DNA from 3 places in the Arthrobacter paludis genome. Region 3 is predicted to be linked to each of the others. Evidence: riboswitches for the same ligand, from Rfam matches in the RefSeq annotation. Region 3 holds a riboswitch; each other region holds the start of a gene.

Region 1 (9,864 bases), on a different contig from region 3:
CGAGGGCCCCGGCCCGGGTGGGGGCTAGCCCGTCCGATCGGCCCAGACGACCCAGTTGCCCAGGTAGTGCCCCGACTGGAACGGGGTGCTGGCATCGCACGTGAACAGCCGCAGCCGGGGCGCGCTGCCTCCCGGGCGCCAGATGCTTCGGGCCAGGGCGCTGTGCTCCACGTCGGTCGCTTCCGCCTTGTCCACCGGCTCCGAGCGCACGACCCTGAAGCGCGCCGTCTCGCCCGAGTCGTAGGACACTTCCACCGTGTCCCCCGCGCGCAACAGGTGCAATTCGTAGAAGTGGTCCGGCACCACGCGCCCCGCCCCGTCGAGCTTGCTCACGTGCGCCGCGACGATGGACGGTCCCGGCGCCCCCGGGACGCGCTCCGCCCACCCCGCCTCGGCATACCAGCCGGCGGCCCCATACGGAGGCACCAGCTCCCCGCGGGGATTCGTCCCCGTCGGCACGAGCGGGGCCGAGAACAGCGTCCGGCCCCCCTGGTGGGCCGTCACGCGCACCGGCTTTCCGCGCGGAACGGCCCAACCGCTCCCCCCGCCGGCCGAGGTCCGGCCCGCAGCGGAGCCCACGGTGGCGGACGCCGACGCCGGGGGACGCGGCGCCGTGGCCGAGGGGGCCGCGGACGACGCCGGGGCGGGCACAGACGACGAGGCGAACCGGCCCGTCGGCGTCGGCCGCCCCGGCGGGGACGCCGTCGATCCAGGCGCCGGGGCGGCGGCCTGGGCCGGTGGTGCCGTCAGGACCGGCGGCACGGCGGACGCCTCGGGGCCGCCCCGCGGCGGACCGCCGAGGACGGCACCGGAGGCCCCCAGCAGGAGGCCGGCCGCCACCAGCACCGCCGTCGCCGGTGTGGCGGAGCGCATCGCACCCGCCCGCTAGTCGTCGGCTCCGGAGCGCCGCGTCCTGGCGGTGTTGGCGACCGCCGCGGCCCCGAGCAGCCCGAGCCCGCCCAGCGTCGCCGCGAGTGTCCACGCGGACGAGGCCGTGCTGGACGCCGACGTCAACTCCCCGCCGTCCGTGTGCACGATGCCGGGGACCGGGAAGCCGCCTGTCGTCCCTCCGCCGGTGGGCCCGCCGCCCGGACCCGCGACGCCACCCACGGGCTGCCCGCTCGGCGAGTCCGATGGCGTGGGGTTGGGGGTCGGGTCGGGGCTGGGCGGAACCGGTTGCGTTCCCCCGGCTGGGCTGGGCGATGGAGACGCGGTGGGCGTGGGCGTGGGCTCCTGCGGCTCCTTGGTCTGCGTCGGCGTGGGCGTCGGCGTCGGCTCCTGCGGCTCCTTGGTCTGCGTCGGCGTCGGCGTCGGCGTGGGCGTCGGCGTCGGCTCCTGCGGCTCCTTGGTCTGCGTCGGCGTCGGCGTCGGCGTGGGCTCCTCCGTCTTCGTCGGCGTCGGCGTCGGCGTCGGCGTGGGCTCCTCCGTCTTCGTCGGCGTCGGCGTCGGCGTGGGCTCCTCGCTCTTCGTCGGCGTCGGCTCCGGCTCCTCGCTCTTCGTCGGCGTCACGCTGGCGCTCCCGGACGGTTCCCCGCCCGTCTCCGTCGGTTCCGGGTCCTCCGTCTCCGGGGGCGCGCTCGACGGCGCGGGCCCCTGGCAGAGGATGACGTGGCTGATCTCCTTGTCATTCGACGCGCCGTACGAATTCCCGGCGACGATGTCGCTGGAGTAGACGGTGTTCTCGCCGTCGCCCGAGCCGGCCTTGACCACGACGCCCAACCAGACGTGGCCGGGGCTGGGGGCGCCGATGGTGTAGCTGGTGGCGCCCGGAGCGAAGCCCTCGACCTTGGTGCAGCTGCCGCCGAAATAGGCCTCCCAGTAGGCGGTGCCGTTCGTCTGGTCGCCGGAGTTGTCGGCGGTCACGCCTGTCGGCGGCGAGGCAGGCACGATGGCCTGCAGGGCATAGGCGGTGGAGCCGCCCACCGCGAGTGTGGCCGCGGCCGTCACGGCGGCGGCGGACCAACGGATGTTCGTCATGATGATCCCCAAGTGATTCGGTTGTGTGCCGAACCGCCGCAATCCCCACGATGCGGCGCCCCAAATTCGGCGGGGCGCCCCCCACGGGCGCCTTGCCGGGAAACCTACCAGCGGGTTGGTCCGTTGCAAGGGGCGAAGGACCATGCGCGTCAAGGCCTCACAGCGGGTGGATTATGTTGCACTGCGGCGGGGAATCCGGGAAGCGTCGAGGGCCGTGATGACGGCCTTTTGGCGGTCAGGGGGACCGCGGGGGCGCCACCAGCGCGCACTGGACTGCACTGTGCGCGCGCAGGCGGCGGGTGGAGGGCGCGCTTGGCCGGGCCCGTCTCCCCAGGGGGCCGGACAGCGCGGAGGGACGGCGCCTCAGGCGAAGATGGTCTCCCGCAGGACGCCGTCCAGCTGCTGGATGTCCGTCAGGAACCCGTCGTGGCCGAGGGGCGAGGAAATGTACTGCACGCCCGGCGCGCCGGGCAGGAGGGAAGCGAGCCGCTCGGACTGCTCCGGCCAGTAGAGCCGGTCGCTGTCGACGGCGGCCACCATGAACTCGACGCCCGCGAGCCCCGCCAGGGCCGCCTCGACGCCGCCCCGCCCGCGGCCGACGTCGTGTCCGACGAGTGCGTCGTTCAGGACGAGGTACGCATTGGCGTCGAACCGCCCCACCAGCTTGTCCGCCTGGTGGTCGAGGTAGCTTTCGATCTGGAACCGCCCGCGGTCCCGCGTGGCCGATCCGTACGGGTCCTCCGCGCCCTGCGCCCGGTTGCCGAACCTCAGGTCCAGCTCGGGCTCGGCGCGGTAGGTGATGTGCGCGATGCGCCGGGCCAGGGCCAGGCCAGCGTCCGGGAATCCGCCGTCCGCGTAGTAGTCCCCGCCCCGGAATCCGGGATCGAGGCGGATGGCCGCGGACTGGGCCTGGCCGAACGCGATTTGCTCCGCGCTGGCCGCGGCCGTCGCCGCGATGACCAGGCAGTGCCTGACCCGCTCCGGGTGGCAGGCCGCCCATTCCAGGGCGCGGGCCCCGCCCATGGAACCGCCGAGCACCGCGTGCCAGGCGCCGATCCCAAGCGCGTCGGCGAGCCGCGCCTCGAGGCGCACGGAGTCGCGGATGGTCGTGAAAGGAAAGCGCGAGCCCCACGGGTTCCCGTTCGGGTCCGGGGACGCGGGTCCGGTGGTGCCGTAGCAGCCGCCGAGCATGGCCGGCGCGACCACGAAGAAGCGCTCGGTGTCGACCGTCAGGCCCGGGCCGACGAACCCGTCCCACCAGCCGGGCTCGTCGCCTTCACCGCGGGCGACGTGGGTGTCGCCGGTGAGGGCGTGCAGCAGCAGGACGGCATTGGAGGCGTCCTCGTTCAGCGTGCCCCAGGTCTCGAACCCGATGTCGACGGCGGGCAGCCGGCCCCCCGTCTCGAAGTCGAACGGCCCGGTGTGCAGGCGCCGCAGGACGCCGTCGGGTGCGGTCCCGACGGCGCCCCGCGTCACCTGCGGAGTGTCCACGTTGGTGCTCACCGCACCGCCTGCGCCGAGGCCGTCGGGTGCGCGCCGGCGGACGCGAAACCGGACTCCAGGTCGGCGATGATGTCGTCGATGTGCTCGATCCCGACGGCCAGGCGGACGAGGCCCGGCTTGACGCCGGCGGCGAGCCGCTCCTCCTCGCTGAGCTGGGCGTGCGTCGTGGACGCCGGGTGGATGGCCAGGGAGCGCACGTCGCCGAGGTTGGCGACGTGGGAGTGCAGCGACAGCCCGTCGATGAAGGCCTGCCCGGCGTCCTTGCCCCCGGCGATCTCGAACGCGACGATCGCGCCGATGCCCTTCGGCCCGTACTTGCGGCCGCGCTCGTACCAGGGGCTCGAGGGCAGGCCGGCGAAGGCCACCGACTCGACCTGGGGGTGGGCCTCGAGGAACTCGGCGACACGCTGGGCGTTGGCGGCGTGGCGCTCCACGCGCAGGCTCAGGGTCTCGAGCCCCTGGGCGATCAGGAAGGCGTTGAGGGGCGCGACGGCGGAGCCCAGGTCGCGGAGCAGCTGCACGCGGGCCTTGAGGATGTACGCGAGGTTGGCCCCGAGGATGCCGTTGGCGCCGAGGTCACGGGCGTAGACGAGCCCGTTGTAGGACTCGTCCGGCGTGTTGAACCCGGGGAACCGCTCGGGGTCGGCCGCGAAGTCGAAGTTGCCGGAGTCCACGATGGCCCCCGCGATGGCCGTGCCGTGGCCCCCGAGGTACTTGGTGGCCGAGTGCACGACGATGTCGGCGCCCCATTCGATCGGCCGGACCAGGTACGGGGTGGCGAGCGTGTTGTCCACGATCAGCGGCAGCCCGGCCGCGTGCGCCACGCCGGCCACGCCCTCGATGTCGAGGACGTCCTGGCGGGGGTTGGAGACGACCTCGCCGAACAGGGCCTTCGTGTTCGGGCGGATCGCCGCCCTCCAGCCCTCGAGGTCGTCGGGGTCGGCGACGAACGTCGTCTCGACGCCGAGCTTGGCCAGCGTGTGCTTGAGCAGGTTCTGCGTGCCGCCGTACAGGCTCGGACTGGCCACGATGTGGTCCCCGGCCTGGGCGAGGTTGAGGATCGCGAACGTCGTCGCCGCCTGGCCCGAGGCCAGCAGCAGGGCCCCGATGCCGCCCTCGAGGTCGGCGATGCGGGTCTCGACGGCCTCCTGCGTGGGGTTGCCGATCCGCGTGTAGATCGGCTCCAGCTCCTGCAGGGCGAACCGGGCGGCCGCGCTCTCCGCGCTGGGGAACACGAACGAGGTGGTCTGGTAGATCGGCAGGGCCCGGGCCCCCGTCGCCGGGTCGGGCGCCTGGCCGGCGTGGATCTGGCGGGTCTCGAAGTTCCAGTTCTGGGACATGGTCTCCCCTTCTCGTCGGGGCCGCCTCCACGCCACGCACGCCAGCGGCCTGCGTGCGGGATCGACCCGCGCTTGTCCGTTGCCTTGTGGCAACGGACCTGGTCCTCACCCGGGGCACCCCACCGCGAGTGGAGGGTTGCCGGCCAGCAAACCGGGGTTTGACGCTGGCGCTCATGACCGTCCCCCAAGTCTCCGGCACCCGGGGCCGCCGCGGCAAGCCGCCCCGTCGCAATGTGACGCACCGCCCTCCGGGCCCTACACCGTCGGGTCCGCGATCGCCGCATTGTTGCGCCGGTTAGGCCACCCTAAGTCGAGACGCACTTCACAAGGTGACATCATGAATCCATGAGGTTGGACCATGTTTCTTACGCCTGCGGACCCGACGGACTGACGGCCACGGCCGAGCGGGTCGCCAAGACCCTGGGGCTCGAGTCCGTCAAGGGCGGGGTCCACCCGCGCTTCGGGACCCGGAACGTCATCTTTCCGTTGAAGAACCGCCAGTACCTGGAGGTGGTGGAGGTCCTCGACCACCCGGCCAGCGACAAGGCGCCGTTCGGCCAGGCCGTGCGCGCCCGCTCGGAGATGGGCGGGGGCTGGATGGGCTGGTGCGTCGCCGTGGACGACCTCGCCCCGTTCGAGGAGCGGCTGGGCCGCAAGTCGGTGCCCGGCAACCGCAAGTTCCCCGACGGGCAGGAGCTCACCTGGCAGCAGATCGGCATCAAGGGCCTCATCGCGGACCCGCAGGTGCCCTACATGCTCCGCTGGGACGAGGGCACCGAGGCCCTGCACCCCTCCAACGCCATCCCGGACCCGCAGGGCCGGATCTCGAAGGTGTGCATCGCCGGCTCCCGCGACCGGGTCCGCGAGTGGCTGGGCCAGCCGGACCGCTCCCCCGTCGGCGACGACGTCGAGGTCGAATGGCAGGCACCCAACGGCATCCCGGGCATCCTCTCCGTGACGTTCGAGACCCCCACGGGCCCCATCACGCTGTAGCCCCAGGCCGCGCAGTGCTCGACGGCGGTCCCGCGGTGCGGGGCCGCCGTCGCCGCGTCTAGGCCCCGATGCCGATGGCCGCCCCGAAGAGGGCGTACCCGACGAACCCGGCCGCGTCGAGCAGCGCGTGGGCGACGACCAGGGGCATGACGCGGCCCGTGCGCACGTGGAACCACGCGAACACGACGCCCATCGCGACGTTGCCCAGGAACGGGCCGAAGCCCTGGTAGACGTGGTAGGAGCCGCGCAGCAGCGCGCTCGCCGCGATGAACGCGCCGGTGCCCCACCCGAGCGCGGCCAGCCGGTCGCGCAGGAAGCCGACGACGATGGTCTCCTCGAGGATCCCGTGGCGGACCGCCGAGAGCAGCAGGACGGGAACCGTCCACCAATAGGGGTCCAGTGCCGCGGGCACGATCGCCGTCGTCACACCCGCCGCCCGGCCCGCCGCGTACACGCCGAGCGTGCCCACGCCGATCACGGCGAAGAGCAGCAGCCCCCAGGCCGCGTCCCGGCCCGGCCGGCGCAGGTCGAAGCCCATGGCGCGGAACCCGTTGCGGCCGCCCAGGGCGAACAGCAGGAAGACCAGGGCCACGGGCGCGAGGTCGAACGCGATGTCGAGCAACTGGTACGTCAGGTCGAAGTAGCGGCGGTCGCTCAGCGGCGGGTTCATCGTCGTCGTCTGCCCGCCGAGGGGACCGCGCGTCAGCTTGTCCGCGAGCTCCACGACGGCGTAGGCGGCCGACTGGCCCAGGGACAGCGCGAGGACGATGCCGAGTTCGAGCCACGGGACGCGGCGGCTCCCCGGCAGGGCGGTGCGGGCGTCCGGCTCTGGCTGCATGCTCCGATCCTAGGTGCGGAACAATGGCGCCATGACCCGACCGCCGCTGCCCGCCGAGATCGGCCTCGCCGGACGGCTCCGGCCGGGCCCGGACTGGGCCGGCGGCGTGGTCGAGGAGGGTGGCCGCGAACACATGGTGCTCGTGGCGCGCGGCCAGGCGGTGCTGCGCATGGCGCGGACGCCGGCGGCGGCCGCCGACCTGGCCCGGCGCACGGCCCTGGCGGACGCGCTGGCCCCGCTGCTGTCGGCGCGGGTGCCGCGCTCCCTCTCGCCGGTCTGGAGCGGGGACGACGGCGGGGTCCAGACCGCGGGGGCCTCGGGCACCGTCGGTCCGGACGGTACCCCGGGCGTGCGCGCCGCCGTCGTGCTCGAGTACCTGCCTGGCGCCGCGCACCCGCCGCACCGCGGGGAGGCCGCGACCCTGCGCGCCGTGCTCGCGGACCTGGCCCGCGTCGACACGGCCCCGCTGCGCCACCTGCTGGCGCCCCCGTTCGCCTACCGGGGCCCCTGGACTCCGCTGCGCGAGGCGGAGACGCTCGCGGCCCTGCCGCCCGGGCTGCGCGCGGCGGCGGAAACGGTGTTCGCGCGCCTGCCCGGGTTCGCCGGCGTGCCGCCCGGCCTCGTCCACGGCGACCTGGCGGGCCACAACATGCACTGGGACGCCGGCCGCCTCGTCGGGATCCTGGACTGGGACCTCTCCGCGGCGTGGGACCCGGCGGTGAACGCCGCGCACCTGGCGCTGTGGCACGGCCGCGACCTGCTGCCGCTCATCGCCGCGGACGCCGCGGCCGCACGCCGGGCCCGGGTGTGGATCGGGGCGTTCACCCTGGAGGCCGTGCACGACGCCTCGCGCCGCACGGACGCGCCCCGGCTTGACCGGCTGTTCCGCAAGGCCGGGCCCCGGCTGCTGGACGCCGCTGCGGCGGCCCGCTGATCGGTGGGCCGCATCAGGGGGCCCCGGATTCTCAGCGAAGTCACCCGTTCGGCGCAATGTCACCCGTTGCTACGGGTGACATTGCGCCGAAGGGGTGATGTCGAAGGGCGGTGCCGGTCCCTAGTTGAGGGCGGCCAGCGCGGCGTCGTAGTCCGGCTCGGTGCCGATCTCCGGGACCAGCTGCGAATGCAGCACGGTGCCATCGGAGTCCAGGACGACGACGGCGCGGGCCAGCAGGCCGCGCAGCGGGCCCTCGGCCTGCTCGACGCCGAAGTCCTCGCCGAAGCCGGAGCGGAACGCGGAGGCCGCCGTGACGTTCTCGATGCCCTCGGCGCCGCAGAAGCGGCCCAGCGCGAACGGCAGGTCGGCCGAGGCGCACACGACCGCGGTGTTCTCCAGGCCCGCGGCCAGCTCGTTGAAGCGGCGGACGCTGGCCGCGCACACGCCGGTGTCGACGCTCGGGAAGATGTTCAGGACGACGCGGCGCCCGGACAGGTCGGTGCTGGACACGTCGCCCAGGTCCGTGCCGGTCAGGGTGAACTCGGGGGCGGCGGCGCCGACGGCCGGCAGCTCCCCGGTCGTCTGGATGGGGGTTCCTTTGAATGCGGTGGTTGCCATGTCCCCATTCCTACCACGCGGCCGCGCGAGCACCGGATTGTGACCGCCCGCGGGCCGCGCTGCGGCTACGCGGTCCTGCGGCCGGCCTTGTACACGGAGTGCACCATCGGCATCCCGGGCCGGTAGGCCAGGTGCGCGGCCGAGGGCGCGGCCAGCAGCTGCAGGTCGGCGCGCTTGCCGACCTCGAGCGAGCCCGTCTCCCCCGCGAGGCCCAGCGAGACCGCGGCCGTGTGGGTGGCCGCGCGCAGGGCCTCGGCGATGTTCAGGCGCATCTGGAGCACGGCCGTGGCGACGCAGAACGCCATCGAGGAGGTGTAGCTGGAGCCGGGGTTGCAGTTGGAGGCGATGGCCACCGGGACGCCGGCGTCCAGCAGGTCGCGGGCGGGGGCGAGGGGCTGGCGCGTGGAGAGGTCGCAGGCGGGCAGGACGGTCGCGACGGTCCCGGGGGTGCCGGTGCGGGACGCCCCGTCCCAGCCGGACCACGTCCCGGCCAGCGCCTCGACGTCGCCGGGGGCCAGGTGGTTGACGTGGTCCACGGAGGCGGCGCCGTACTCCGCGGCGAGCCGGACCCCGGGGCCGGGCCCGAGCTGGTTGCCGTGCACGCGCAGGCCCAGGCCGGCGGCGCGGCAGGCGTCCAGGACGCGCCGGGACTGCGCCTCGGTGAAGGCGCCCTCCTCGCAGAACACGTCCGCGAACGCCGCGTGGCCGCGCACGGCCTCCAGCATCCCGCCGCAGACCAGGTCGGTGTACGCGTCGGCGTCCCAGCCGGCGGGCACGACGTGGGCCCCGAGGTAGGTCACGACGTCGACGGCCCCGGCGGCGAGGCGCGCGTGCCGGGCCTCCTCCGCGGTGTCCAGGCCGTAGCCGGTCTTCGTTTCCAGCGTGGTGGTGCCGCCCGCCGCGGCCTCGGCGACGCGCCCGGCGAGCAGCCGGGCGAGCTCGGCGTCCGGGGTGGCGCGCGTGGCGTCGGTGGTGGTGCGGATTCCGCCGGCCGCGTACGGCTGGCCGGCCATGCGGGCCTCGAACTCGCCGCACCGGTCCCCGGCGAAGACGAGGTGGGTGTGGGAGTCGACCCAGCCGGGCAGGGCGGTCAGGCCCTCCGCGTCGACGGCCTCGTCGGCGGCCGGGGCGGCGGCGGCGGGGCCGATCCACGCGATGCGCCCGTCCTCGACGACCAGCGCGGCGTCGGTCAGGACCGTGTCCCCGGCGTCGATGGTGCGCAGCTCGGCGAGGCGGGTGAACAGGGTGGCGGTCATGGCAACTCCGGGTGGTTGGTGGACGGGGCGTGCGGCAGGGCGGTGGATGGGGCGGTGGGCGGCGGGCGGGGCGCGGCCGCGCGCGTGGCGTCCGCACCCCCGGCGGCGAGCAGGCCGCGGGCCTCGGCGGCCACGAGCCCCCCGATGCGGCGGACGCCCGCGGCGTCCAGCCGGTAGCTGGGGGCGACGACGGACAGCGCGGCGACGGTGCGGCCGGCGGCGCCGGCTCCGGTGCGCACGGGCGCGGCGATCGCCGTGACGTCCGGCTCGAGCCCCCGGTCGACGACGACGTAGCCCGCGTCGGGCACCTCCCCGGCGAGGGCCGCGCCGGCGGCGGTGCCCTCCAGCGGGATGGCGCGCCCGACCCAGGACGTGTGCCGGACGGAGTGGGTCCCCTCGGCGACG
Region 2 (9,864 bases), on a different contig from region 3:
TCCGCGAAGGCCAGCCACCCGGCGAGGTGCTCCGGAAGGTTCCGCTCGGCCGCGACGTCGTGCGGCACGTGGAACAGCGACGTGGAGGTGGCCACGGAGACCCCTCCGGGAGCGGCCGCGCGCAGGCCAACCAGCACCTCCAGGGAAGCGCGCAGGTCGTTGCGCCACACGTTGCGCCCGTCGACGATCCCGGCGACGAGGCGGGTAGCGGAGGGCAGTCGCAGGTGCCGGGCGGTGGGGACGTCGCCGCGCACCAGGTCGGCGTGCACGGCCTCCACGCCGGCCCGGGCGAGGACCCCCAGCGCGGCCCCGGGCTCGGCGGGGTCGCCCGCGGTGCCGTAGCCGGTGGTGACGAACAGGGCCGGGCGGGCCCCGCCGTCGCCGGGCGCAGCGAGGGCGCGGTACGCGCGTTCCACCGGCCCGCCCTCGCCGGCCAGCGCGCCGCCCCGATCGGTCGCCAGGCCCGGCTCGTCCAACTGCACCCAGTCGGCCCCGGCCTCGGCGAGGCGGGCGAGGATGCCCCGGTAGGCGGCGACCACGTCGTCCAGCCGCGACAGGGGGTCGAACCCGTCCGGCGAGCCGTCCTCCGGCTTGGACAGCAGCAGGTAGGTGACGGGGCCGACGAGCACCGGCCGCAGGGCGACGCCGAGACCCCGGAAGCGGGCGACGATCGCCTCGAGCCGGTGGGCCAGCGGCGCGAACGGGGTCTCGGGGCCGATCTCCGGCACCAGGTAGTGGTAGTTCGTGTCGAACCACTTCGTCAGCTCCAGCGGCGGCCGCTCGGCGTCGCCGCGGGCGAGCGTGAAGTACGCGGCCGTGTCGACGGACCCGTCCTCCCCGGCGAGGTCGGCGAAGCGGCCCGGCAGGGCGCCGAGCGCCGCCGTGGCGTCGAGGACCTGGTCGTAGAGGGCGAAGTCGGCCGGGATCGAGGAGTCGTCGGTGCGCAGGCCGAGCTCGGCGAGCCGCTCCACGGTCGCGTTCTGGACGGCGCGGTCGGCGCGGTCGAGCCCCTCGGCGTCGAGCCGTCCGGCCCAGTGGGCCTCCAGGGCGCGCTTGAGCTCGCGGGTCCGGCCGATGCGCGGGTAGCCGAGGACGGTGGCGGCCGGGAAGCCGGGGGCCGGGGTCTGGTGCTGGGCGGTCATGGTTCTCTCCTGGGTGGTGTGGTGGTTGTGGTGGTGGGTCGGTCCGCCGGTCAGGCGGGGACGCCGGCGGCCCGGTGGGCCGTGCCGGCGAGTCCGAGGGCCTCGACGACGTCGAGCGATCCGCGGTGGTCGTTGAACGTGTACAGGTGGAGGCCGGGGGCGCCGTCGTCGAACGCCGCCCGGGCCAGCCGCAGGGCGGCGTCGACGCCGATGCGGCGGCGTGCGCCGTCGTCCGAGGCCGTCGCGAGCCGGTGCAGCAGCGCCGGGTCGGGGGCCAGGCCGGTGAGCTGGGCCAGGCGCTCGAGCCGCCGCTCGCTGTCGAAGGGGATGATCCCCGGCACGATCGGGATGGTGACGCCGGCGCGGCGGGCGGCCGCGACGAGGCGTCCGTAGCGGTCCGGCTCGAAGTAGACCTGCGTGATCGCGAAGTCCGCGCCGGACCGCTCCTTGGCGAGCAGCACCTCGAGGTCGTGCTGGAAGGACGGGGACTCCGGGTGGTGGTCCGGGTAGGCGGCCACGCCCACGGACAGGCGTCCGCCGGCGAGCGTGGCCCCGTGCCGCTGCTCCACGTCGCGGATCAGCTCCACGAGGTACCGGGCGAACGGCAACTCGCCCCGGTCGACCCCGGGGTCGGTGGGCAGGTCCCCGCGCAGGGCCAGGACTCCGCGCACGCCCAGGCCGAGCAGCTCCCGGACGGTCCGGTCCAGCGACCGGGTGGTCTCCCCGACGCAGGTCAGGTGCGCCACCGGGCGCAGGCGGGTCTCGTGCATGAGGTGCCTGAGGAAGTCGAGCGAGGCGCGGCGCCTGGACGGGGAACCGTTGCAGGTGACGGACACGTAGTCCGGCTGCGTGGCCTCGAGGGCCTCGACGGTGGCCTGGATCCGCTCCGGCGCCACGCCGGCCCGGGGCGGGTACAGCTCGTAGGAAAGCGACGGCGGGGCCGCCGCGGTGGTCGTGGTCATTCGTCCTCCTCGCGGGATCGCGAGGGAGTGCACGGCATCGGCGCGGGGCCCGCCCGGGCGCCGACGATGTGTCTCCATCGCTTCTGGCGGTAGCACCGTTCCCGGACCGTGGGCCCCGGATGGTTGCTGCGGCGTCGTCGAGCCAGATCTCTCGGCCGCTCTGGATGGCTGGTGGGTCCATGTCACCGCGCCGCCCGGGATGCGGCAAGTTCCCGGCGGCGGCGGCCGTCACGCGGGCGCACATGACGGATCGTGTCCCGGCGGGGCGGCCCGCGGGCGTCACACCCGGGCCGCGCCCGCGTCACATGACGGGCCCGTGACGCCCGAGGGAGGGCACGCAAAAAGGCGGGGCTCCCCTCGGGGAGCCCCGCCTATCGGTGGGGGGTGGGCGGCGCGGGCCGCCGGCGCCTCCTAGTCCAGCCCGCGCAGGTCGAGCGTCAGCGCGGTCTCGCCGCCGGCGTCGAGGACCACCGGGATGCCCCAGTCCTGCTGGTACAGGTGGCAGGCGGCGTGGTCGGGGATCTCCCCGCCGGGCTCGCCGTCGCACGCCGCGGCCCGGGCGGTGATGTGCAGGACGCCCTCGGCGACGTCGGGGTTGAGCACCAGCGTGCGGGCCAGGCCCACGGACGTGCCGGCGCCCTCGAGCAGCAGCTCCTCGGGCGAGGAGGAGATCTTCAGCTGCGTCGGGTCGCCCCAGCGGTCGTCCAGCTTCTGGCCCTTCGGCGCGGCGAAGCGGACCTCGAGGGCGTGCTGGCCGGCGGCGACGGGCGTGCGCGGGCGGGCGGTCTGCGAGGCGCCCTCGTCGACGGTCAGCGCCTCCTTCGGCAGGGGCACCCGCACGAGCTGGTGGCGGTTGGTCTCCACGACCAGCAGCACGGCCTCGCCGTCGACGGAGCCGTCCAGCAGCACGTCGGAGGGCTCGGCCAGGCCGCGGGCCAGGGTGGAGACGGTCCCCGTGGCCGGGTCGTAGCGGCGCACGGCCCCGTTGTAGGTGTCGGCCACGGCGACGGAGCCGTCGGGCAGCGCGGCGACGCCCAGCGGGTGCTGCAGGCGGGCCTGTCCGGCCTCGCCGTCGCGGAACCCGAAGTCGAACAGGCCGGTCCCGATCGCGGACGCGACGGCGTCCACGCGGCCGTCGTCGCCGAGGCGCAGCACGCGCAGCGCGCTGGTCTCCGAGTCGGCGACCCACACGTCGCCCCGGGCGTCCACGGCGAGGCCGGACGACTGGGCGAACCAGGACCCGCCGGCGGGGCCGTCGGTCAGCCCCTCCAGGCCGGTGCCGGCGAAGACCTCGAGCGCGCCGGTGGCCGGGTCGAAGGAGAAGATCTGGTGCGTGCCGGCCATGGCGACGACGACGCGCCCGGCCTTCGCGCTCCACACCACGTCCCACGGCGAGGACAGGGAGGTGTTCAGCGGGTCGGCGCCGAGGTCCCACACCCAGGCCCCGGCGTCGTTCGCGGCGTCCCCGGCGGCCCGGGCCGTTTCGACGTCCAGCAGGCGCTGGACCCCGTTGCCGGCCACCGTGACGACCTCGCCGGTGCCCAGGGAGACGCCGCGCAGGCGGTGGTTGACCGTGTCGGCGACGACGACGTCGTAGCCCACCCGGGCCGCCACGTCGGCGGGCAGCAGCGCCAGGCCCTGGGGCTCGTTGAAGCGGGCCGCGTCGGGGCCGCCGTCGGCGTGGCCCTTCGTCCCCTCGCCGATGGTGCGCACGACGGTGGACAGGTCCCCGGCCAGCTCGACGAGGCGGTGGTGGCCCGAGTCGCCGACCAGGAAGTTGCCGTTGGGCAGGGCCGCGACCTTGCCGGGGAAACGCAGGTCGCCCTCGCGCGCCGGGGGCGGCACGTAGGGGCCGGTGCCGCGGTGCAGCGTCCCCTTGGCCTCGTGCTCGGCGACGAGCTCCTCGACGAGGATGCCGAGGCCGTTGGCGTGGCCCTCCCCCGTCAGGTGGGCGGCGATGTAGCCCTCCGGGTCGATGACGACGAGCGTCGGCCAGGCGCGGGCGGAGTAGGCCTGCCACGTGTCCAGCTCCGGGTCGTCGAGGACCGGGTGGTGGATCTCGTAGCGCTCGACGGCGGCGGCCAGGGCGTCCGGGTCCGCCTCGTGCTCGAACTTCGGCGAGTGCACGCCCACGATCACCAGCTTGTCGCGGTGCTTCTCCTCGAGCGGGCGCAGCTCGTCCAGCACGTGGAGGCAGTTGATGCAGCAGAACGTCCAGAAGTCGAGGACCACGATCTTGCCGCGCAGGTCCTCGAGGGTGACCTGCTTGCCGCCGGTGTTGAGCCAGTTGCGGCCCACCAGTTCGGAGGCGCGGACCCGGTAGGAGGCGCGGACGGACTCGGTGGCTGGGGTGGGGGTGTTCATGCTGCTCCTGGACGCTGTCGGCTGACGTTCTGGTTCCAACGCCATTATCCCCGCGGCTGTTCCCGGCGCCGCCCCGGATGACGGCGGACGACGGCGGGGGCGCCGCCGTCGTCCCCCGCTACCCGCCCGCTTCGGCGAGGGTCGCGTCGAGGATGCCCGAGGCCATCTCCGCGAAACGGCCGTCGTCCAGGCCCCTGGTGCCGATGAAGGAGACCATGGCCACGTGCCCGTCCCGCTCCCCCATGAGGACCAGCGCCTGCTGCTGGAGGGCCTGGCCGTCGCGGCCGCGCGTCCACAGCAGTGCCGAGTCGACATCGGCCCCGGAGACCTCCGGCGCGGTGCTGGTCAGCGGCACCGTCTCCGGGACCACGCCGCCGTTGCCGGTCTCCTGCTGGATGTTCAGCGTCACCTGGGAGCACTCGCCGAGCATCCGCTCCACCGTGGCGTAGTGGGCGTCCAGCGCGGCGCGGTCGTCGACCGGGGCGACCTCGACCGAGCCGGTGACGGAGGCGCCCTGCGTCGTGAAGTCGGTGCGGGCGGCGTCGGCGGACTGCTGCCCGGGAGCCCACGAGAGCTCCTCGACCACGCCGCGGCACGTCGAGGGCGCGACGACGACGCCCTCCAGGGCATCGGCCGGCGCCTCGCGGAGGGCCTTGAGGTCCGCGGACGCGGCGGGGGCCGCGAGCCCGAAGCCGAGGGCCGCCGCGGCGGCGATTCCCGCGTCGACGGCGGCCTGGGCGCGCGGCGACCCGCCCCGGTCCGCGGCCGGCGCGCCGGACCCGGAGCCGCCCGGGGCCGCTTCGGGCGGGACGGCTGCCCCGGTGTCGACCCCGGCGTGGGGGTCGGCCGGCGGCTCGGCGGGGGCCGCGCAGGCGGACAGGGCCAGCAGCGCGGCCGCGCCGGCCAGGGCGGCGCGCAGGGGGCGGGGGCGGTTAGCGGCCACGGCGGTCGATCTCCTCGTCGTGTTGCTTCAGGTCGGCGAACATGCGGTTGTAGGCCTCGAGCTCCGCGTCGTCGTCGCGGTCCGCCTGCCGGTCCCGGCGGCGCGACTCGCGGGCGTCGTCGCGGCTCCACGCGAGCGCGACGCCGAGGGCCAGGACGAGGGTCGGCACCTCGCCGATGCCCCACATGGCGCCCGCCCCGGCGCGCTGGTCCTCGAGGGCGCTCGGGCCCCAGGGGCGCCCCATGTTCCCGAACCAGCTGGCCTGGATCAGGGACTCCTGGCCCATGATCGAGACGCCGTAGAAGGCGTGGAACGCGACGGTGGCGAGCAGGATCAGCAGCCGGATCGGGTAGGCGGCCCGCCGGGGCAGGGGGTCCCCGCCGATCATGGTCAGCGCGAAGATGTAGCCGGTGAGCAGGAAGTGCAGGTTCATCAGCTCGTGGCCGATGTGCTCCTCCATCGCGAACCGGAACAGGTCCGTGTTGTAGAAGACGATGATCGACCCGGCGAAGTTCGCGGCGGCGAACAGCGGGTGGGTCACGAGCTTCGAGAACCAGGAGTGCACGAGCACGAGGATCCACTCCCGGGGCCCGCGCGTGCCGTCGAGGCGCGCCGGCAGGACCCTCAGGGCGAGCGTGACCGGGTTGCCGATGACCAGGAAGATCGGCGCGACCATCGTCAGCGCCATGTGGCCGACCATGTGCATCGAGAACAGGACGATCCCGTAGACGGCGGGCGCGCCCGAGGTGAGGTAGACGAGCACGGCGAGGCCGACGTACCAGGAGACCAGGCGCATGACGGGCCACCGGTCCCCGCGGCGGCGCAGGAGCACGACGCCGCGCGTGTAGGCGACCGCGAGGAAGATCGCGACGGCGAGCCAGAGCCAGTCGACCCGCCACACGGTCAGCCACTCGGTGGGCCCGAGGGCGGGCGGCAGGTCGTACCCGGTGAGGAGGCGGGCCGGGGTGGGCGTCGGGGGCAGTTCCTCGGGAATGGGCGGGGGCGTGCGGGTCAGGGCCGTGGCAACGCCCATGGTCGCCGCCATGATCGCGGCCTCCACCCCGATGATGCGCCAGGCCGCGGGCAGGGCCCCGATCCTCCCGCCCTCGAGCTGCGGAATCGTCAGCATCCGGTGCCCGAGCCCCAGCAGCCCGAGCAGGAGCGTGAGCAGCGCCTTGACCACGACGAGCTGCCCGTACGGGGTCGCGAGCAGGTCGGACCACCCCGCGAGGCGGATCGAGGCGCTGACGATCCCGGAGACGAGCACCAGCGCGAACGCGACGGTGGCGAGGGCGGAGAACCGGCGCAGGACGGTCCCGGCCAGCACGGGCCGGGTACCCGCGTAGCGGCCCGGCGCCGGAGTGCCCAGGAGGCCCGCAATCGCGGCCAGGCCGATGATGCCACCCACCCAGAGGCAGATGCCGGCCAGGTGCAGGAGCATCCCGTTGACGGCGCCCCAGTGGTCGTCGCCTCCCGCCGCGTGCCCGATGAGCGAGAGCGGCAGGATTCCGGCCATCGCGAACACGGCGGCCGCCCCGACGCCGGAGCGCGAGCGGACGCCGAAGGCGAGCGAGGCGACCGAGGCCGCAATCACCGCCATCCACGCCCACGCCTGACCGACGGAGACGTTCAGCGCGTAGTCGATCAGGGCCGCGGAGTAGGCCGGGTCGCCGCTGATCGGCTGGCCGGAGATGTCGGAGAAGGAGAGCACCAGCAGCGCCGCGGCCGACAGCGTCCAGACGGTGGCCGCGACGGCGCCCGCGTTCATGGCCCGGACGAACGCAGGGTGGCCGCCGTCGTCGGCGTCCTCGCCGCGGCGCCCCGGGCGGGTGGAGCGGGGCAGGACGACGGCGGCGAGCACGAGGGTGCCGACGGACACGGCCATGGCCGTGTGGTGGATGGCGGTCGCGATCGGGGTGCCCCAGCGGACGAACGCGCCGGGGTCGGACAGCTGGCCGGCCACGGTCGTGCCCGTGTAGAGCAGGGCGGCGACGAGGCCCGCGAGCCCGGCCAGCGCGGCCGCGCCGAGCAGCCAGGCCGGCCTCGCCGCGGTGGGGGTGGGGGTGTTCACTCGGGTCCCTTCCGGGTCGGGGTTCCGTCGCCGGCCCCCGGGCGGCGCTGGGCCGCCCGGGTCCGGACCGGGCTTACTTCGTCTGGCGGCGGGCCTTGGCCCACACGACCGCGGCGGCCGCGACGGCGGCCAGGGCCAGCAGGACCCACACGAGCGGGGCCGGCAGTCCGGACTCCCCGCCGGCGGGGTCGGTCGCCTCCGGTTCGGCGGCCGGGTCCGCCGTGGCGGTTGCGTCGGGTTCGGCGGCCGGGGCGGAGGCCGTGTCGCCGGCCGGGGCGGATCCGCCGGACGCCGTGTCCTGCGGGGCCGCGCCGCCGCCGGCCCCGGCCACGGTGAACGCGATCGCCTGGCGGTTGGCCTCGGTGCCCTCGATGGGGTGTCCGTCGCTGGAGACGACGCGCCAGGACAGGGTGTACGCGCCCGGCGCCAGGGCCGTCGCGGGGATGACGGTGAGCGCCTGTCCGTCGGTGGAGGTGCTGGTCTCGATCGTGGCCCCGTCAGGTCCGGCCAGGACGGCCTCGGCCCCGAGTTGTTGCAGCTCGCCGGAGAAGCGGAGTTCGAGCTCCCCGGGGGCCTGGCCGAGTTCGGCGCCCTGCTCCGGGGTGGAGGCGACGAGCTGGTCGTGGGCCTGCGCGGCGGGCGCGGAGACGAGCGCCGCGAGGAGCGCCAGGAGCGCCGCGCAGGCCGCGAGGGTGGCGCGGAGCATCGCTCCGGGCCGGTCGATGGTGGGGGTGTGCGTGGTCATGCTGGTTGTCCTTACCGCCCCGTCCGGGGCTGGTCCGTTGGCTGGTCAGGCGGCGGGACGGACGGGCGGGCCGCGGTGGCGCAGGGCCAGCAGGGGGACGCCGAGGTCGTGGTCGGGTGCGGGGCGGGCGGCCGGTGGCCGCGCGGGGGCGGGGGCCGGGACGGCGGGCCGCCAGGAGAGGATCCGGGCCGGGCGGGCCAGCGGCAGGGCGTCCGCAAGGCGCGCGACGGCGGCGTCCCCGCGGCGGAGCAGCAGGACGGTGGCGACGGCGGCGGCCGCGTGGGCCCACACCATCGCGGCGGGCTCGGCCGCCGCCGTGCCGGGGGCCGCCGCGAGCGCCGCGGCGACGTGCGCGGCCGGGTCGTGGCCGGCGTGGGCGCCACCGGCGGCGGCCGTTCCGGGTGCGGCGCCGTGGACGTGGGCGCCCCAGCCGAACGCGGCGTGGTAGAGACCCTGGCTCACTGCCACCGCGGCGGTCGTCCTCCACCAGGCCCAGCCGCGGCCGGACAGGGCCGTGCAGAGGCAGCCGGACACGGCCAGCACCAGCAGCAGGAGCGGTCCCGGCGGGAGGTCCCCGCCGGCGGCCCCGTGCGAGGCGGCGGCGAGGGACACCGCGAAGACCGCGGCGGCCCAGCCGCGCACGGGGCGTGCGGCGCGGTGCTGCATGGCGGACTCCTGCGGATCGGGCTCGGCCGGATCGGTTTCCGGGCGCCCGCCCAGTTTACCGCCGTTCTACGCGCGGTAGAGAGGCGGGCGTGGATTGTCACACCGGGCCCCGGAGACGCCGCGGGCCCGCCCCCGGTGTGGGGGCGGGCCCGCGGTCCCGTCGAGGCGGGGAGGCTACTTGGCGACGGCGGCCTTGAGCTTGGAGCCGGCGGTCAGCTTCACGGAGTGCCCGGCCGGGATCTGGATGGTCTCGCCGGTCTGCGGGTTGCGGCCGGTGCGGGCGGCGCGGTCCGTGCGCTCCACGGCGAGGAAGCCGGGGATGGACACCTTCTCACCCTTGGAGATCTGGTCGACGAAGACCTCGAACACCGAGTCCAGCACGGCGTTGACGGCCACCTGGGAGTTGTTGGTCTTCTCGGCGACGGCGGCAACAAGCTCACTGCGGTTCATGGCGAATCCTGTCCTTTTTGCTGTCTTGTCCCCCGGCCGGTCGGCCGGAGCGCCCCGCGACTGCGGGGTCTTCTGGAATGGAAACTACCAGCCATGCCCGCCGCAACGGCCCAGTTTCGGCGTGTTGGGCCGAATTCATGGGGTTTTTCGGGGGATTTCGGTCCCCCGCGGCGGTCTTGGGCCGTCCCGCGCGCACCCGCCGGCCGTGGCGCCGCCGTCGGGCCCGGGGCACGCAGGCGCCGGACCCGGGGGCATGCGCGCACCGGACCCGTGGCCCGAGCGTTCCGGCGCCGGCCCCCTGTGGGCCGCCGGCCCACCTTGCCGCGCCCGGCGGCGCGTTCCTACGCTGGAGGCGGAAGGTGGTGCCACGATGCCCGCCACAGACGGTGCGCCCGGGCCGGACCCGGACGATGCGGCCCTCCGGGCGGCCCGCTACCGGGACGCCCTGGACGCGGCGGCCCCCGTGCCCGGGGACGAGTTCGCGCGCCCGGGACCGGCCGAGGTGGAGTCGACGCTGCCCG
Region 3 (9,864 bases):
GTAGAGCGGCCCGCGCGTGCCGACGTGGCTGATCGCCTCCGTGTCGAGGATGCCCTCCTCGACGGCCCGGCGGAACGGGGTGCCGTGCGTGTATTCGGCGCCGAAGTAGGTGTCCCACGTATCCAGGTGGGCGTCGAAGTGGAGCAGCGCGACGGGTTCGCCGGCGCGCTCCGAGGCGGCGCGCAGCAGGGGCAGCGCGATGGTGTGGTCGCCGCCGAGCGTCAGCAGCGAGGCGCCGTCGGCCGTCAGGTCCAGTGCGTTGGCCTGGACGGTCTCGATGGCCTCGTGGATGTTGAAGGGGTTGACCGCCATGTCCCCGGCGTCGGCGACCTGGACGTTCTCGAACGGGCTGACGTCGAGGGCCGGGTTGTAGGGGCGCAGCAGCCGCGAGGACTCGCGGACGTGGTTCGCGCCGAAGCGCGCCCCCGGGCGGTAGGAGACTCCGGCGTCGAACGGGACGCCGACCACCTTGATGCCGGCCGAGTCGACCTGGTCGAGCCGGGGCAGCCGCGCGTACGTGGCCGCGCCGGCGAAGCGCGGGATGCGGGAGGAGTCGATGGGGCCCAGGTGCCCGTTGGCTTCGATGCGGATGTCTTCCATGGTTCTCCTTGCGGGGACCGACGGTCCGGCGGGGACGCGGTCCGAGCAGCGGAGTTGCGCGTCAGGAAACAACTGTTTTCAGTCAGAATCCTAGGTGTGATGGCGGTTACGCGTCAACCGCGGAGCGCCGCCGGTCTGGGCGAGCGCCGCCGAGCCCCCATCGCGCAAGCCCCCGCCCTCGCCACCAGTGGGGGGCATGACTCCGGCCGGCCCCCGCGGGAAGCCGGCCGGAAGGGGCGGCCACGCCGCCCGGGTGATTGCTAGGCCGTCCGGTGGTGGTGCTCCCGGTGCCCGGCGATGCTCGGCTTGAGGGCGAGCAGCGTGGCCACGAGCGCGACGACGCCCGTGCCCCAGGCGGTCCAGGCGGCGGCCATCACGTCGGAGAAGCCGCCCAGCCACGGCGAAATGGCGAGCACCAGGGCGATCACGGCCTGGGCCCATTCGATGCCCGGCATATCCACCGAGGCGAGGTTCGCCAGCCCCGCCACCACCAGCAGGACGCCCAGCGTCAACAGCAGGCCCATGGCCGCGCCGGTGACCTCGAGCCACAGCACCGACAGTGCGGCGAACAGCCCGCACGCGACGACGATCCAGTCCTGCCACCGCGTCCACTTCTTCATGTTCCGCAACTCCTTGAAGTGCCGCCGTTCGCGGCGGCCAGGCGGGCGGGGCGGCCTGCCCCACCATGGCATCAGGTTGGGGCCGCTCCGCCGGGGTGTCGATTGGCGTGGGGCACAGGATTCGGGCCGCCGCGCTGGGGTGCAGCACAGCGGCGACAGGCCAGGGCGGCGCAGCGGCGGGGACGGCGTCAGGCGGCGGGGTCAGCGCGCGGCGGCGGGGACCAGCGTCCACAAGACGACGGCGGGCTCGTCCGAAGGGTTCAACCACGTGTGCGGCTCGCGCCCCGGAAAGGTGACGGTGTCGCCGGCCGCGAGCTCGAACCGGTCCCCCGTGAGGACCAGGACGAACCGCCCCGAGACCACGTGCAGGACCTCGGCCTCGCAGTCGACGGAGTACATCTCCTCCTCGCCGGAGCCGTGGGGCTCGATCTCGGCGCGGATGACCTGGAGCCGGCGCTCCGAGCGGGCCGTCAGCAGCTGCTCGCGGATCCCGTGGCCCCCCAGGGACACGCGCGGCGCCTCGTCGAGCCGCACCACGTGCGTCTCCGGCTGTTCGAACAGTTCGCCGACGGACACGGAGAGCACCTGGCACAGCGTGACGAGGGAGGCGACCGATGGCGACGTCAGGTCGCGCTCCACCCGCGAGAGGAACCCCTTCGTGAGTCCGGTGGACGCGGCGAGCTGCTCGATCGTCATCCGCTGCGCCTGGCGGGCCGCGCGCAGGCGCGAACCGATCGCCACCGGCGTGTTGCTGGGCTCGACGGGCAGGGCCTTCATGCGGGGACAACCTTCGGTCTAGGGCGGCGGGCGGTTCCGGCGCTCGGATCAGCCTAAGCCAGGGGCGGGTGTCGTCCGCCTCACATTAACTCCCCTGCGCAACATTTGTTTACCCGGAAGCGCCGCGGCGGCGGCGTGAGGCGCGTCACGGAGGGGTTGGGTTCGGATCGCCTCCTCGCTACTGTGGAGGAAATGCTTCATGAGACGCGGCGCACAGCTCCGACTGGCCGCGCACCAACCCGGGTTCGAGTGGGTGGTTCGGATGACGAAGCGGCCCGCGGAACACCCCGCCGGGTAAGAACACAGAGAGGAACCCCGTGGCGAACACGGTCCCCGTCCTGCCCATCGTCGATTCCCTGCTCGGCACCGTGACCATCCGGCACGCCGGACGCTGGGTCCGGTTCATCGCCCCCTATCCCGGCGAGCTGGACCGGGCGCTGCGCAACGCGGCCCGCCGCCCCGACTTCGAGCCGGACTCGGGCGCCCTGACGGTGCGGGTGCCGAGCGCCGGACGCGCCGATGGCAACCCGCTGGTCTTTTTCCTCGAGCGCCTGCCCGAGCCCGCCCCCGCGCGGGAGCCGGTGGCCGCGAGCTAGCCCACAGGGGCCCGCCCGGCGGCACCGCCGTCGGTAGACTGGGGCTGACCGATCCGGAGGAACACCCCCATGGCCCCCGAGACGCGCACCGGCGCCTCAGACCCCACCCGCCAGGACATCCGCCGTTGGCGCCGCTACCTCGCGGACGAGCGCGCCGAGGGCGCGATCTACCGCGAGCTGGCCTCGCGCCGCGGCGGCGACGAGCGACTGATCCTGCTCGGCCTGGCGGACGCCGAGCGGCGTCACGAGCAGCACTGGCTCGACCTGCTCGGCGAGCACGCGGACCACCGGGCCCGGCCCTCCGCGCGCCGCACCCTGCTGCGGTTCCTGGCCCGTCACTTCGGCTCCGTGTTCGTCCTCGCCCTGGCCCAGCGCGCCGAGTCCGACTCCCCGTACGCCCAGGACAAGGACGCGACCCCGCGGATGTACGCGGACGAGCAGGTGCACGAGGAGGTGGTGCGCGGCCTGGCCGTGCGCGGCCGCGCCCGCATGTCCGGGAACTTCCGCGCCGCCGTGTTCGGGGCCAACGACGGGCTGGTCTCCAACCTGGCCCTCGTCATGGGTGTCGGGGCGGCCGGTCTGGCGCCCGGCATCATCCTGCTCACCGGCATCTCCGGGCTGCTCGCGGGCGCCCTGTCGATGGCCGCCGGCGAGTTCGTCTCCGTCCGCTCCCAGCGCGAGCTGCTCTCCGCGTCCCGGCCCACGCAGGTCACGCTCGAGGCGGCCCCGCACCTGGACCTGGACGCCAACGAACTCGTGCTCGTGTACAAGGCGCGCGGGATGTCCCAGGAGGACGCCGAGCACCGCGCGGCGGAGCGCCTCGGCTACTTCGAGTGCGACTGCAACCCCTCGTTCTCCCTCCAGCCGGAGAAGGAGGACGAGCAGTCGGACGACGAGCACGAGACCGTCGGCTCCGCGCTGGGCGCCTCCGCGGCGAGCTTCGGCTTCTTCGCCTCCGGCGCGCTCGTGCCGATCCTGCCCTACCTGCTCGGCCTGACGGGCCCCACGGCCGTCGTCGTCGCCGCCGTCCTGGTCGGGCTGGCCCTGCTGCTGACCGGCGGCGTCGTCGGACTGCTCTCCGGCGCCTCGCCGCTGAAGCGGGGGCTGCGCCAGCTCGCGATCGGCTACGGCGCGGCGGCCGTGACCTACGCGCTCGGGCTCGCGTTCGGCACCACCGCGCTCTGACCCGGACCGGGGCCGATCCGCTCCAGCGCCTCGTCGACGCCGTCCACGAGGTGGATCGAGTCGGCCATGTCCCGGCCCTCCGCGAGCGTGCGCAGCAGCGGCCAGGCCGGCAGCTCCTCCGTCCAGTACCGGCGCCCCACCAGGACCATCGGCGTCACGGTCTCCGCGGCCCCGTAGTAGTTCTCGCACGCGTCCTGGAAGACCTCCTGCACGGTGCCGGCCGCGCCGGGCAGGAACACGATCCCGCCCGTGGAGACGCGGAGCAACACGGCCTCGCGCAGGGCGTTCGCGAAGTACTTGGCGATGTGGGTCGCGAACATGTTCGGCGGCTCGTGGCCGTAGAACCACGTGGGAATGCCGAGGCTCGGCCCGCCGGCGCCGACGCGCCCCAGCACCGCGGCCGCGGCCCGGGCCCACTCCGTGACGGAGGGCGCGAACGACGGCGCCGCGGCGAGCAGGCCCAGCGCCTCGTCGAGCGCGCCGTCCCCGGCCGCGGACACGTACGCCCCGAGGTTCGCCGCCTCCATCGCGCCGGGCCCGCCGCCGGTGGCGACCGCGTGCCCGGCCCGGGCCAGGCCCAGTCCCAGGCGGGCCGCGTCCGCGTAGCCGCGCCTGCCCCGGCCCGCCGCGTGCCCGCCCATGACGCCGACGACGCGGTCCCCGGCGAGCGCCCCGCCGCCGCCGAGGGCGGCCGTCAGCGCCGAGCCGACGGCATGGTCGTGCAGCGTCGTCGCCAGGGCCGCGTCCACGGTCCGGGCCGCCGGCCGCCGCCGCGTCCAGGCGTAGACGCGGGCGTCGAGCGTCTCCTCGTAGGGCCGGGTGGCGATGTCCCCGTAGAGCTCGGCCGCCGAGTAGAGGCCGGAGCGGTAGGCGTCGAACGGGACGCCGGGCAGGGTCGGGAACACCAGGGCGCCCCGGGCACGCAGGGAGTCCTCCAGCCCGGGCGCCAGTTCGCAGCCCAGGAACACGGCCCCGGAGACGTCGAGCCGCTTGAGCACGGCCGCGCGTCCGGTGAGGTCCACCGACTGCACGTGCCAGCCGGCGATCCGTCCCGGGTGCCGGCGGCGGTCGAGCGCCGCCGCGGAGCGGGCGTCGAAGGCCTCGAGACTGTCCACGTCGAGTTCGCGGGGCATCGGGTCCAGGGCCGGCGTGCTCATGGGGACACCCTACGGCGCGGCTGTGCGCGCCGGGATGGCCCCCGGGCCGTGGCGTCCGCGCGCGCCGGCGCAGGATTCGCGGCCGGGGCGCGCCCGTGAAACGATAGGAGGATGCCCGAACTCGCGTTCCCGCTCGTTGATGCCCGTGAGATCCTCCGTGTCGTCGGCGGGGCCGCGTTCACCCGCGGCAAGGGGTACGCGAGCGGGGGGAACGTGCTCGAACCGCGGTGGGACGAGGCGTCCGGCCGGCTCTCCTCCCCCGTGGCCGGCACCGAGTCCGTCGCCTACCGCACGCGCGTGGACCTCGTGCAGAAGAAGGGCGCGTGGGCCATCGCCTCCACGCACTGCACCTGCCCCGTCGGTGCGGACTGCAAGCACGCGGCCGCGCTGCTCATCCGCTCGAACTCCCTGCACCTGCAGGCCCGCGACCAAATCATCGTGGACACCACCGCCACGCCGCCCGCGTGGGAGGAGAGCCTGCGCCCGCTGCTGGCGGCCGGCGCCGACGCGGCACCCGCCCCCGCCCGGCGGCCCGGCCGGGCCGCGGACCGGGACGCGCTGCAGGACATGGCGCTGCAGTTCGACCTGCAGGACACCACCGTGGCCGCCCACCGGCAGTGGGCGCCCGGCTCAGGGGTCGGCCACCAGAAGGCGGCGACCCGGCGCTTCCGCCTCGGCGTGCGCCCCATGGTCCGCTCCGCGGGCAACGGCCGCTGGGTGCGTGGGAACCTGCGCTGGAACACGATCAGCTTCAAGACGTACGGCCTGAACCTGGACGCGGAGCAGCACCGCTGGTTCTGCCAGTTCGTCCCGCTCTACCGCGCCAACGGGCAGCTGTACTTCGGCGAGGACAACGACTGGCTCTACCTGGACGAGTTCTCCTCGCCGCTTCTGTGGCCGCTGCTCGCCGAGGCCGGATCGCTCGGGATCGACCTCATCGGCACGGACCCGGCCACGCGGATCCAATTGGCCGCGCCGGCCGCCGTCGCGCTCGACGCGCACCGCGTCCCGGCCGCGGCGGGCGCCGGGGTGCCGGACGGCGACGCGGGCACCCCGGGGGCCGACGGCGGCGCCGGGTCCGGCCAGCCCGACGGCGGCGCCCCCGGCGACCTGGTCCTGCGCCCGGTGCTCGCCCTCGATGGCCGGCCGGTGGCGCTGGAGCCGGGGCTGCCGTGCGGGCCGATCGGCACGCACGGGGCGTACGTCGCGGAGCCGGACGGCTCGGCGGTCGTGCTGGCCCCGGCGGCGTCCGGGCGGTGGGACCCCGCGGAGCTGCAGGCGCTGCGCGAGCCGGCCACGGTGACCGTGCCGGCCGCCGACGTCGAGGGGTTCACGGCCCGGGTCCACCCGCGGCTGGGGCGGCGCATCGCCGTGACCAGCCTGGACGGGAGCGTCGACCTGCCGGAGATCCTGCCGCCCACCCTGGTCCTGGACGTCACGTACCCGGGCGGCGACGCCGTCGAGTTGGCGTGGCGCTTCGACTACGGGCCGGTCGAGCCGGACGCCGACACCCGCGACGCGGCCGCAGAGACGGCCCTGGAGCGGGCCGCCCTGGACGTGCTGCAGCGCTCCCCCGCCCTCGCCGCGGGCGTGCTGGCGCCGAAGTCGCTGCACGGGCTGGAGACCGTGGACTTCCTGCGGCGGGTCCTGCCCGCGCTGCGCGAGCTGGAGGACACCCGCGTCGTCGAGCACGGCACCCGCCCCGAGTACCGGGAGCTGACCGAATCGCCGGAGCTGACCGTCACGACCGTCGAGTCGGACAAGCGGGACTGGTTCGACCTGGGGCTGGTCGTCTCCGTCGGCGAACACCGCATCCCGTACGCGGACATCCTGCGGGCCCTCTCCCGCGGCCAGACCAAGATGCTCATGCCGGACCGCACCTGGTTCTCGCTGGAGCAGCCGCTCTTCGACAAGCTGCGCTCCCTCGTCGCGGAGGCGAGCCAGCTCTCCGACAAGCCCGGGGAGCTGCGGCTGACCCGCTACCAGGCGTCGCTGTGGGAGGAGCTGGACGCGCTCGCGACGCAGACCGAGGGGCCCGACTCCTGGTATTCCGGCGTCGGCTCGCTGCTCACGCTCGCCGAGGCCGAGCCCGCGCCGCTGCCGGCGGGGCTCAACGCTCAGCTGCGTCCCTACCAGCGCGAGGGGTTCACGTGGCTGGCCCGCCTGTGGCGGCAGGGGCTCGGCGGCGTTCTGGCGGACGACATGGGCCTGGGCAAGACCGTCCAGGCGCTCGCCCTGGTCCTGCACGCCCACGAGCAATGGGCGGCCCAGCCGGCGGACCAGGAGGCCGCCGGCGCGGCGGCCCCGGGCACGGAGGGGGCGCCGCCGTCGTCCCCGCTGGAGCCGGGCCCGTTCCTGGTGGTCGCGCCGACCTCCGTCGTCGGCAACTGGGTGGAGGAGGCCGCGAAGTTCGCCCCCTCCCTGCGCGTGACCGCCGTGACCGACACGCAGGGCCGGGCCAGCCGGACGCTGGCGCAGACGGCGGCCGACCACGACATCGTCGTCACCTCGTACACCCTGTTCCGGCTCGACCAGGAGGCCTACACGGCCCAGGCGTGGGCGGGGCTGGTGCTCGACGAGGCGCAGTTCGTGAAGAACAAGGCGACCAAGGCCCACCACGCCGCGCGGGACCTCGACGCCCGGTTCAAGCTCGCGATCACCGGCACGCCGATGGAGAACAACCTCATGGAGCTGTGGTCGATCTTCGCCATCGTCTCCCCCGGCCTGTTCCCCTCCGCGGTGCGCTTCGGCGAGCACTACGCCCGCCCCATCGAGAAGCAGGGCCTGCCCGAGCCGCTGTCCCGGCTGCGCCGCCGCGTGCGCCCGTTCATGCTGCGCCGCACCAAGGACGCCGTCGTCACCGACCTGCCGCCCAAGCAGGAGCAGGTCCTGCACGTGGAGCTGGCGCCCCGGCACCGCAAGGTCTACGACACGCACCTGCAGCGGGAGCGGCAGAAGATCCTGCGCCTGGTCGAGGACATGGACAAGAACCGGTTCACGATCTTCCAGTCGCTGACGCTGCTGCGGATGCTCTCCCTCGACGCGTCCCTGGTGGACCCGGAGCAGTACGAGGGGGTGCCCAGCGCCAAGCTGGACCTGCTGTTCGAGCAGCTGGAGGACATCCTGGCGGAGGGGCACCGGGTGCTGGTGTTCAGCCAGTTCACGTCGTTCCTCAAGAAGGCCGCCGCCCGCCTGCAGGCCGAGAAGGTCCCCTACGCCTACCTGGACGGCTCCACCCGGAAGCGCTCCGACGTCATCGAGTCGTTCAAGGCCGGCGACGCGCCGGTGTTCCTGATCTCGCTCAAGGCCGGCGGTTTCGGCCTGAACCTCACGGAGGCCGACTACTGCTTCCTGCTGGACCCGTGGTGGAACCCCGCCGCGGAGTCCCAGGCCGTGGACCGGGCGCACCGGATCGGGCAGACGCGCAACGTCATGGTGTACCGGATGGTCGCCCAGGACACGATCGAGGAGAAGGTCGTCGCGCTGCAGGACGCCAAGCGGCAGCTGATCTCCTCCGTCATGGACGAGGGCGAGGGCTTCGGGGCCGCGCTGACGGCGGACGACATCCGGTCGCTGCTCGCGGACTGACGCGCGGGCGCCGGGCCGGGGTCAGGGCGGCGGACGCGCCGGGCCGGGGCGGGGCCGCAGACTCCTGCAAACGGCGCAGGCGGTTAAAACGGCCTGCGCCGTTCACATCTGCCTGCGCTGTGTTCGGCGGGCTTCGCCGTAGGCGCCGTGCGCGGCTCGCTGCGCCGTACGCGGCGGGCGTTCCGGCCGCCATTCCCAACCGACGGGGGCGGCCGCTAGGCTGATTGCGCTTCACGAGACATGGCCCGGCCGCATGGCCGGCGGCTCCGACCGGCCATGCACCAACCCGAGAGTGCGGGCGCCCCAGCGCGTCCCGGATTGTTCGCCGGGTGGTTCGGATGACGAAGCGGCCCGCGGCAGCCGCGGCGGGCAACGACAATCCGAAAGGACACGCCATGCAGGCCCCGCACCCCACCCGGCTTCCCAGCCCCCACCTCCAGGTCCCCGAGCAGGCCGGGGAGCCCCGGTTCCGCGGCGACTGGATCGACGCCCGCCTGGTCCTGGGCCGGGGCACGGTCCGCGTTCTCGCGGGCGGGCTCGACCGGACCCTGGTCCCCGACGACTTCCGGGCCCTCGCGGCGTCCGTGCCGGAGGGCGGCCGGGCCCGCGTCCAGTTCAACCCGGACCTCGGCCGCCTGCTCGTGCCGGGCGGGCACGCGCGCGGCGGGCGGTCGTTCTTCCGGCTCGCTCCCGCGGTCAGCCGAGGCGGAGCATGACCTTCGACGAGCCGGTCGACCGGTCGGCGGCGAGCTCGAAGCCGCGGACGGCGTCGTCGAGCCCCACCTCGTGGGTGATGAGCGGTGCGACGTCGACGCCGGAGGCCATGAGCCCGAGCGCGTCGGTGATCTCGTCCACGAAGCGGTAGGACCCCCGGTAGTCGATCTCCCGCGTGACCAGGTTCCCCAGGGCGGCGGAGACCTCCCCCGCCGGAAGGTTGCCGACCTGGACCAGCACGCCGCCGCGGCGCACGGCGCCGATGACTCCCCCGAGCGCCCGCGGCGCGCCGGAGGCCTCGATCGCGACGTCGACGTCCCGCGGGAGGGCCTCGCCCCGCCCGGGGTTGGCGGTCTCGTCGGCGCCCATCCGGCCGGCGATGTCGAGCGCGGCGTCGGAGAGGTCGGCCGCGGCCACGTGGGCGGCGCCGCGCGCCTTGGCCGCGGCGACGGCCAGCGCCCCGATCGGACCGCAGCCGTTGACGAGCACCCTGCGGCCGGCGACGTTGCCGGCCCGCGCCACGGCGTGGAGGGCGACGCCGAACGGCTCGGCGACGGCGGCCTGGCGCGTGGAGACGCCGTCGGGCACGGCGCGCAGCTGCCCGGGCCGGACGGCGCGGTAGCCGCT

What was found. Region 3 has a riboswitch for S-adenosylmethionine ahead of AC1Q5D_RS15955 (hypothetical protein). Riboswitches for the same ligand answer to the same signal wherever they lie in the genome.
Region 1: it holds a riboswitch for S-adenosylmethionine, as region 3 does, so the genes downstream of both, AC1Q5D_RS08280 (bifunctional o-acetylhomoserine/o-acetylserine sulfhydrylase) here and AC1Q5D_RS15955 (hypothetical protein) in region 3, are expected to answer to the same signal.
Region 2: it holds a riboswitch for S-adenosylmethionine, as region 3 does, so the genes downstream of both, AC1Q5D_RS00690 (methylenetetrahydrofolate reductase) here and AC1Q5D_RS15955 (hypothetical protein) in region 3, are expected to answer to the same signal.

Annotation. Positions count from the first base shown of each region.
Region 1 covers NZ_JBXAEW010000008.1:53,042-62,905, reverse strand. The annotation lists gene AC1Q5D_RS08305 (SGNH/GDSL hydrolase family protein) at 1-28, shown strand, start outside; gene AC1Q5D_RS08300 (class F sortase) at 25-504, opposite strand; gene AC1Q5D_RS08295 (hypothetical protein) at 581-889, shown strand; gene AC1Q5D_RS08290 (hypothetical protein) at 886-1,977, opposite strand; gene metX (homoserine O-acetyltransferase MetX) at 2,341-3,480, opposite strand; gene AC1Q5D_RS08280 (bifunctional o-acetylhomoserine/o-acetylserine sulfhydrylase) at 3,477-4,820, opposite strand; SAM riboswitch class IV at 4,884-4,999, opposite strand; gene AC1Q5D_RS08275 (VOC family protein) at 5,166-5,813, shown strand; gene AC1Q5D_RS08270 (CPBP family intramembrane glutamic endopeptidase) at 5,872-6,651, opposite strand; gene AC1Q5D_RS08265 (phosphotransferase) at 6,683-7,585, shown strand; gene tpx (thiol peroxidase) at 7,706-8,203, opposite strand; gene hutI (imidazolonepropionase) at 8,269-9,459, opposite strand; gene AC1Q5D_RS08250 (IclR family transcriptional regulator) at 9,456-9,864, opposite strand, start outside.
Region 2 covers NZ_JBXAEW010000001.1:131,939-141,802, forward strand. The annotation lists gene metE (5-methyltetrahydropteroyltriglutamate--homocysteine S-methyltransferase) at 1-1,142, opposite strand, end outside; gene AC1Q5D_RS00690 (methylenetetrahydrofolate reductase) at 1,193-2,104, opposite strand; SAM riboswitch class I at 2,176-2,275, opposite strand; gene AC1Q5D_RS00695 (NHL domain-containing thioredoxin family protein) at 2,516-4,468, opposite strand; gene AC1Q5D_RS00700 (hypothetical protein) at 4,587-5,411, opposite strand; gene AC1Q5D_RS00705 (bifunctional copper resistance protein CopD/cytochrome c oxidase assembly protein) at 5,401-7,482, opposite strand; gene AC1Q5D_RS00710 (copper resistance CopC family protein) at 7,556-8,227, opposite strand; gene AC1Q5D_RS00715 (hypothetical protein) at 8,273-8,893, opposite strand; gene AC1Q5D_RS00720 (HU family DNA-binding protein) at 9,068-9,343, opposite strand; gene AC1Q5D_RS00725 (DnaJ family domain-containing protein) at 9,714-9,864, shown strand, end outside.
Region 3 covers NZ_JBXAEW010000021.1:53,745-63,608, reverse strand. The annotation lists gene speB (agmatinase) at 1-600, opposite strand, end outside; gene AC1Q5D_RS15965 (SPW repeat protein) at 861-1,220, opposite strand; gene AC1Q5D_RS15960 (cupin domain-containing protein) at 1,422-1,997, opposite strand; SAM riboswitch class IV at 2,193-2,304, shown strand; gene AC1Q5D_RS15955 (hypothetical protein) at 2,315-2,593, shown strand; gene AC1Q5D_RS15950 (VIT1/CCC1 transporter family protein) at 2,663-3,778, shown strand; gene AC1Q5D_RS15945 (LOG family protein) at 3,739-4,935, opposite strand; gene AC1Q5D_RS15940 (DEAD/DEAH box helicase) at 5,047-8,523, shown strand; gene AC1Q5D_RS15935 (hypothetical protein) at 8,919-9,239, shown strand; gene AC1Q5D_RS15930 (L-idonate 5-dehydrogenase) at 9,220-9,864, opposite strand, start outside.